2 regions of the Paenibacillus sp. WLX1005 genome follow, and region 2 is predicted to be linked to the other one. Evidence: a T-box and tRNA genes for the amino acid it is inferred to sense, from the RefSeq annotation. Region 2 holds a T-box; the other holds one or more tRNA genes.
The links. A T-box is a leader RNA that pairs with one kind of tRNA and senses whether it is charged. The one in region 2 lies ahead of ACE3MZ_RS11115 (glutamine--tRNA ligase/YqeY domain fusion protein), so its partner is inferred to be a tRNA-Gln.
Positions count from the first base shown of each region.

Region 1: it has a tRNA-Gln gene. The T-box ahead of ACE3MZ_RS11115 (glutamine--tRNA ligase/YqeY domain fusion protein) is inferred to sense a tRNA for this amino acid. The anticodon was not compared.

Region 1 is NZ_CP176756.1:4,729,235-4,732,638, forward strand. It holds gene ACE3MZ_RS20245 (ketoacyl-ACP synthase III) at 263-1,255, shown strand; tRNA gene ACE3MZ_RS20250 (tRNA-Gly) at 1,560-1,630, opposite strand; tRNA gene ACE3MZ_RS20255 (tRNA-Gly) at 1,792-1,866, opposite strand; tRNA gene ACE3MZ_RS20260 (tRNA-Leu) at 1,874-1,960, opposite strand; tRNA gene ACE3MZ_RS20265 (tRNA-Lys) at 2,000-2,075, opposite strand; tRNA gene ACE3MZ_RS20270 (tRNA-Gln) at 2,092-2,166, opposite strand; tRNA gene ACE3MZ_RS20275 (tRNA-His) at 2,184-2,259, opposite strand; tRNA gene ACE3MZ_RS20280 (tRNA-Thr) at 2,301-2,376, opposite strand; rRNA gene rrf (5S ribosomal RNA) at 2,426-2,542, opposite strand; rRNA gene ACE3MZ_RS20290 (23S ribosomal RNA) at 2,605-3,404, opposite strand, start outside.
Region 2 is NZ_CP176756.1:2,563,431-2,566,834, forward strand. It holds gene ACE3MZ_RS11110 (CGNR zinc finger domain-containing protein) at 351-905, shown strand; T-box leader at 973-1,269, shown strand; gene ACE3MZ_RS11115 (glutamine--tRNA ligase/YqeY domain fusion protein) at 1,445-3,259, shown strand.

The sequences.
Region 1 (3,404 bases), 2.2 Mb from region 2:
TACTCTACATTATATTTAATATCAAGATCAATTTTAGTACCAGATACTAAAACTAAGTACTAAAAAATCATCAAAACTATACAACAAAATAAACTATCCAAACCAATACACAACAATACACTAATGCGAAAACAAACTATTTCCAGCAATAACAATTAAAATTCAATATTTCATATTTAACGCTTTCATACTGACTCCCATACCTTTATCATTAAAAAGAAATCTTTTGCACGCAAACTATTAATCACACGAGGTGACCCGGATGACTTCATCTACCGCACGTATCACAGCCCTCGGAACCTATGTTCCGGAAAAAAGACTAACCAACAACGATCTTGAACAACTGGTCGATACTTCAGACGATTGGATTGTCCAGCGCACCGGCATTCGCGAAAGACGCGTAGCCGCTCCAGATCAATTCAGTTCCTCTCTCGGTATTGAAGCCGTCCAAAACATGCTATCTCACTACAATGTAACTATCGAAGATGTCGATCTTGTACTAGTCGCAACGACCACATCTGACTATGTATTTCCAAGCGTAGCCGCCCAGATTCAAGCACACTTCAAAATCAAACGTGCTGGCGTATTCGATCTCAATGCCACCTGTGCTGGTTTTGTATATGGTCTCCATATGGCAAATAGCTTTATCACCTCTGGTCTACACCGCAAAGTTTTGGTAATTGCTAGCGAAACGATGACCAAAACATTGGACTACACCGACCGCAGCACCTGCATCCTGTTCGGCGATGGCGCTGGAGCAGCACTGGTTGAGTATGATGCACATCAACCAAGTTTTATCGATGTCTTTATGGATAGCGACGGTGGTGGTGCTCACCATGTATACCGTAGCGGTTTATCCACTGAAGTAAACAACAACCCAATGGAAGGCAACGGCAAAATATTTCAAAATGGACGCGAAGTGTACAAATGGGCAGTTCGCACCGTTCCACAAGGAATCCGCCAATTGCTACAAAATGCCGACAAAACGATATCCGACATAAACTGGTTCGTACCTCATAGCGCCAACCTAAAAATGATCGATTCCATTTGCGAAAAATCCGGCATTTCTCCCCAACATACATTAACCAGTGCCGAATGGTACGGCAACACATCATCCGCCTCCATTCCACTTGCTCTACAACAAGGCTTACTAGACAACAAAGTCCAAACCGATGATACTATCCTACTCTACGGCTTCGGCGCAGGATTAACCCAAATGGGAATGCTCATCCGCTGGAATCCCAACCTAAAATAAGCTTGACCATATATGAAAGATACAGCACACAGTACACAAAATGATGAATCATATATAATGACAAGTCACTTACAATGATGAACAAAACATGATGAACAAAACATGATGAACAAAACATGATGAACAAAACATGATGAACAAAACATGATGAACAAAACATGATGAACAAAACATGATGAACAAAACATGATGAACAAAACATGATGAACAAAACATGATGAACAAAACATGATGAACAAAACATGATGAACAAAACAAAAAGAGGATGTCTGATGTTAACATCAGACATCCTCTTTTTTTATAAAGCGGGTGATGGGAATCGAACCCACGCTACCAGCTTGGAAGGCTGGAGTTCTACCATTGAACTACACCCGCGAACCAAAAGTTAAGGCTACATACTATCTTACGATCATCATAACAATAAGTAATTGACGATCTAACAGCATATCAAGCCCAAAACAAAAGCACCATTCATTGAAACTCAAGAAGCTTAAAGCTTCTTACACTTCCAACCCGGTACTTACCTAAAATGTATATGGAGCGGACGACGGGAATCGAACCCGCGACCCTCGCCTTGGCAAGGCGATGCTCTACCGCTGAGCCACGTCCGCATAAAAATGGTGCGGTCGAGAGGACTCGAACCTCCACGGGGGTAAGCCCACACGGACCTGAACCGTGCGCGTCTGCCAATTCCGCCACGACCGCATACTAAGAAATAAAACTATTCCATCTACAAAATGTAAATGGTGAGCCATGAAGGACTCGAACCTTCGACACCCTGATTAAAAGTCAGGTGCTCTACCAACTGAGCTAATGGCTCTCAATAAAAAATCAAATGGCAGGGGATACAGGATTTGAACCTGTGCATGACGGAGTCAAAGTCCGTTGCCTTACCGCTTGGCTAATCCCCTATAAAATATAGAAGAAATGGGGCGATCGACGGGAATTGAACCCGCGAATGTCGGAGTCACAGTCCGATGCGTTAACCCCTTCGCCACGACCGCCATGATATACAATTTATTATCTTATTCGAAAAATAAAATAATGGTGCCGGCGAGAGGATTTGAACCCCCGACCTACTGATTACAAGTCAGTTGCTCTACCAACTGAGCTACACCGGCATAATTTAACTTCAAAACTGATCTTACTTGTTTCCCCAAAAGGGAATACGCTTGGCAACGTCCTACTCTCCCAGGACCCTGCGGTCCAAGTACCATCGGCGCTGGAGGGCTTAACGGTCGTGTTCGGGATGGGTACGTGTGGAACCCCTCCGCCATCATCACCAAACGTGCAGATGTGTTAATCACCTGAAAACTGAATCCGAAACGATTCATCGCGTGTTTAGAATCTTGGATAAGCCCTCGACCGATTAGTATTGGTCAGCTCCATGCATTGCTGCACTTCCACCCCCAACCTATCAACCTCGTCGTCTTCAAGGGGTCTTACTAACTTGGGAAATCTCATCTTGAGGGGGGCTTCACGCTTAGATGCTTTCAGCGCTTATCCCGTCCGCACGTAGCTACCCAGCGATGCTCCTGGCGGAACAACTGGTACACCAGCGGTGCGTCCATCCCGGTCCTCTCGTACTAAGGACAGCTCCTCTCAAATTTCCTACGCCCACGACAGATAGGGACCGAACTGTCTCACGACGTTCTGAACCCAGCTCGCGTACCGCTTTAATGGGCGAACAGCCCAACCCTTGGGACCTACTTCAGCCCCAGGATGCGATGAGCCGACATCGAGGTGCCAAACCTCCCCGTCGATGTGGACTCTTGGGGGAGATAAGCCTGTTATCCCCAGGGTAGCTTTTATCCGTTGAGCGATGGCCCTTCCATGCGGTACCACCGGATCACTAAGCCCGACTTTCGTCCCTGCTCGACTTGTAGGTCTCGCAGTCAAGCTCCCTTTTGCCTTTGCACTCTTCGAATGATTTCCAACCATTCTGGGGGAACCTTAGGGCGCCTCCGTTACATTTTAGGAGGCGACCGCCCCAGTCAAACTGCCCACCTGACACGGTCCCCGTACCGGATCACGGTACTAGGTTAGAACTCAGATGCGATCAGGGTGGTATCCCAACGGCGCCTCCAAGGAAGCTTGCGCTCCCTCTTCCAAGGCTCCCACCTATCCTGTACAAATCGCACCCCAGTTC
Region 2 (3,404 bases):
GTGGAAACCTCATTTAGAAAATAGTAGCGACATTATGAGTGTAAAAATGGTGCTTACAGAGATGTTATGTGTAAATGTAGCTTTCTATCTCACTCATAGATCGTTACAATAGTATTAAACATAATAGAATATACGTAACCATCTATTTTATTTAAGATAGTTACGTCGGGTGTATCTATGACAGATGTATTGATGTATCTAAGACTAGTATATTGATGGATCTAACATATTTACATTGAATGCGTATGATCAAATGTTCCGCTAACTAGTAACATACACTAGTAAAGCATGAGCTAGTAAATAAAATTACAATCATATATGAGCAATAACGACAGGATAGGTGAATAATTATGGATATGATGTGGACTGATTTTTTGAATAGCGATTATCACGACTGGAAGGAAGGCAAGCATGACGAAGACAAATTGCCGCTACCTACATGGCAGCAGCGTTTTCTGGAGCAGCATCAGCTGAAGGCAGATGTACCGGCGAATGAGCAGCAACTAGCCATGTTATGTACATTACGTGCGCAACTAAGCAAAACAGCAGCAGAAGTGGCTACAGGCGAATCGTTGTCTGCCAAGCATATGCAGTATTTGAATGACATGTTGGCAGGTGTTTCGTTGCAACGACAACTACAGATGGACAAGGAGCAGCTAACGCTACATTATGTGTGTCAGCAGACAGGTTGGGATATGGTAGCGGCGGAGATTGTAGCTGATTTTGCAGCAACATTGTTACATGGCGATGCTCGGCGTATCCGTCATTGCGATAACCCGGATTGCCGTTGGGTCTTTTACGATGATACACGTAGCCGAACGAAGCGCTATTGCGATGACAAGTTATGCGGCAATCTGATGAAGGTTCGTCGTTTTCGAGCACGACAAAAGAACAAGAAGTCATAAAGAAGCTCCAGTCCTCATTATCCAATAGTTGCCAAACCTAACAACTGACAGTACAATAAAATCCATATTACATGCGATGATGAGAAGAGTAGACTTGATTTGCGCTTCAACAGAGAGCTCCGGTAGCTGAGAAGGGGTGAAAGCAATCCAGTCGAAACAAGCCTCTGAGCAGCATATCGGAACCGGTCAGCGGGGATGGTATGACAGGCGCTCCTGTTACAGAGCTGGGGTATAATCGGCGTTTCTTGTATCGCCATATGAGTCATATGGAATGATAGGCGGCACGACGACGTACCCGACAAGGCGGATGCAGTGATGCAGCCGCGAACTGGGGTGGCACCGCGATCACAATCTCGTCCCCAAGACAAATGTCTTGGAGGTGGGATTTTTTTGTTTTATGGCATGTGTGGAGACGAGTTCTTCACACGGTCATAGTGGATTGCCAATTGGGAAATCAATGAGTAGCAGTATGCCGTTCATATGTAGCTACCAATACGATTCATCGTTTCCTCACACTTGAAGGAGGTCACCCCATCATCATGTTAAATACGGATAAAACCCATTTTATCGAACACGAACCTGCTGAGCATGAGCATTTTATTACTCGCATCATAAAAGAAGATGTAGCAGCGGGCACATTCAGTCGCCCGATCGCCACACGCTTTCCGCCGGAGCCAAACGGTTATTTGCATATCGGCAGCGCCTTTGCCATTATTTTGAATGTGAGTATGGCGCAACAGTTTGATGGCAACTTCGTTCTGCGGTTCGATGATACGAATCCGCTCAAGGAGGATGAAGAGTACGTACACGCGATTATTCGTGATCTGGCATGGCTCGGTTATCGTCCAGCGGTGCATTACGGTTCCGATTATAGCGAGGAGTATTACGCTGCCGCGATACAACTGATTAACAAAGGAAAAGCATATGTATGCGACCTGACCCCAGTGGAAATGGCGCAATACAGGGGTACACTAACCGAAAAAGGAACAGACAGCCCCTATCGTAACCGTAGTATCGAGGAGAATCTGAAGCTGTTGTCTGCCATGCGTGCTGGTCAATTTGCTACTGGAGAAAAGGTGCTGCGTGCGCGTATTGATATGGGATCGCCCAATATGAATTTGCGTGACCCTGTGCTGTATCGGATCATTCATACTCCGCATTACCGTACAGGCAAAGAGTGGTGCATATACCCGATGTATGATTTTGCTCATCCGATTCAGGATTGGAAGGAAGGCATCACGCATTCGTTATGCTCTATTGAATTTAAGGAGCATCGACCATTGTACGATTGGGTGCTGCATGAGCTGGACATTGCCGAGCCGCCGAAGCAACGTGAGTTTGGACGATTGAATATTAGCGGTGTAGTAACGAGCAAGCGCTATTTGCGGCAGCTTGTGGAAGGCGGATATGTGGATGGCTGGGATGATCCGCGGTTGCCAACGTTACAAGGGATGCGTCGTCGCGGGTATACTGCGGATAGCATTCATGCCTTTTTTCGTGATGTTGGTATGATTCGGGCAAACACTACCGTAGATCTGGGCATGCTAGAGCATGCTGTTCGTCAGGATCTCAAGCCCAAAGCCATATCTGCCATGGTCGTTCTGAATCCGGTTAAAGTGATCATTACGAACTACGATGCAGCCGCTACGGAATGGCTGGAAGTAGAGAATCATCCGCAACAGGAACATAGGGGTACACGTCTGCTTCCATTCACACGCGAGATCTGGATTGAGCGCGAGGATGTGATGGAAGTGCCAGAGCGCGGTTTCCATCGGTTATCGCCGGGTGTGGAAGTACGGCTGAAAGGGGCGTATTTTATCCGCTGCCAACGTATTCTGCATGATCCAGACACAGGAGAAATCAGCGAAGTGCATTGTACGTATGATCCTGACACTCGAAGTGGAAGTGGCTTTGACGCACGTAAAGTAAAATCAACGATTCACTGGGTAGCTGCGCATCATGCAGTTCCGGTAGAAGTGCATGTATATCACTCATTGCTTACGGAAGAGAGTGAAGTGAAACACGATAGTAACACAAGCCAAGTTCTTGAAGGAAGTAAACATGTTAAAGTTAATGAGGATATCAATGTAGACGAAGGTGTGAAGCCAGATGCCGAATCTCATACAGAACATAATAAAGTTGAAGATGATCCATGGCATCATCGCGTTCGCTCGGATTCGCGTATTGTGATGAAACATGCTGTAGCAGAGCCGATGCTCCTTCATCCTGATCCTGAGGCACATTATCAATTTATCCGGCATGGTTATTTTGTGACCGATAGCCGATACAGCCGCGACGATCATCCTGTATTCAATCGTGTCGTATCCCTCAAGGACTCATGGAAAAGAAGCTGAGTGCAAAGAGGAATTACGATTCAATAGTCATCCAGCAGCATACAGATTGATTTCGATACAAAATAGAAGCTTAGGATGCACTACTATGTAACATTCCCTAATACGAAGCTGGCATATAGAATCTAGCATTTAATAGAACAAAGAG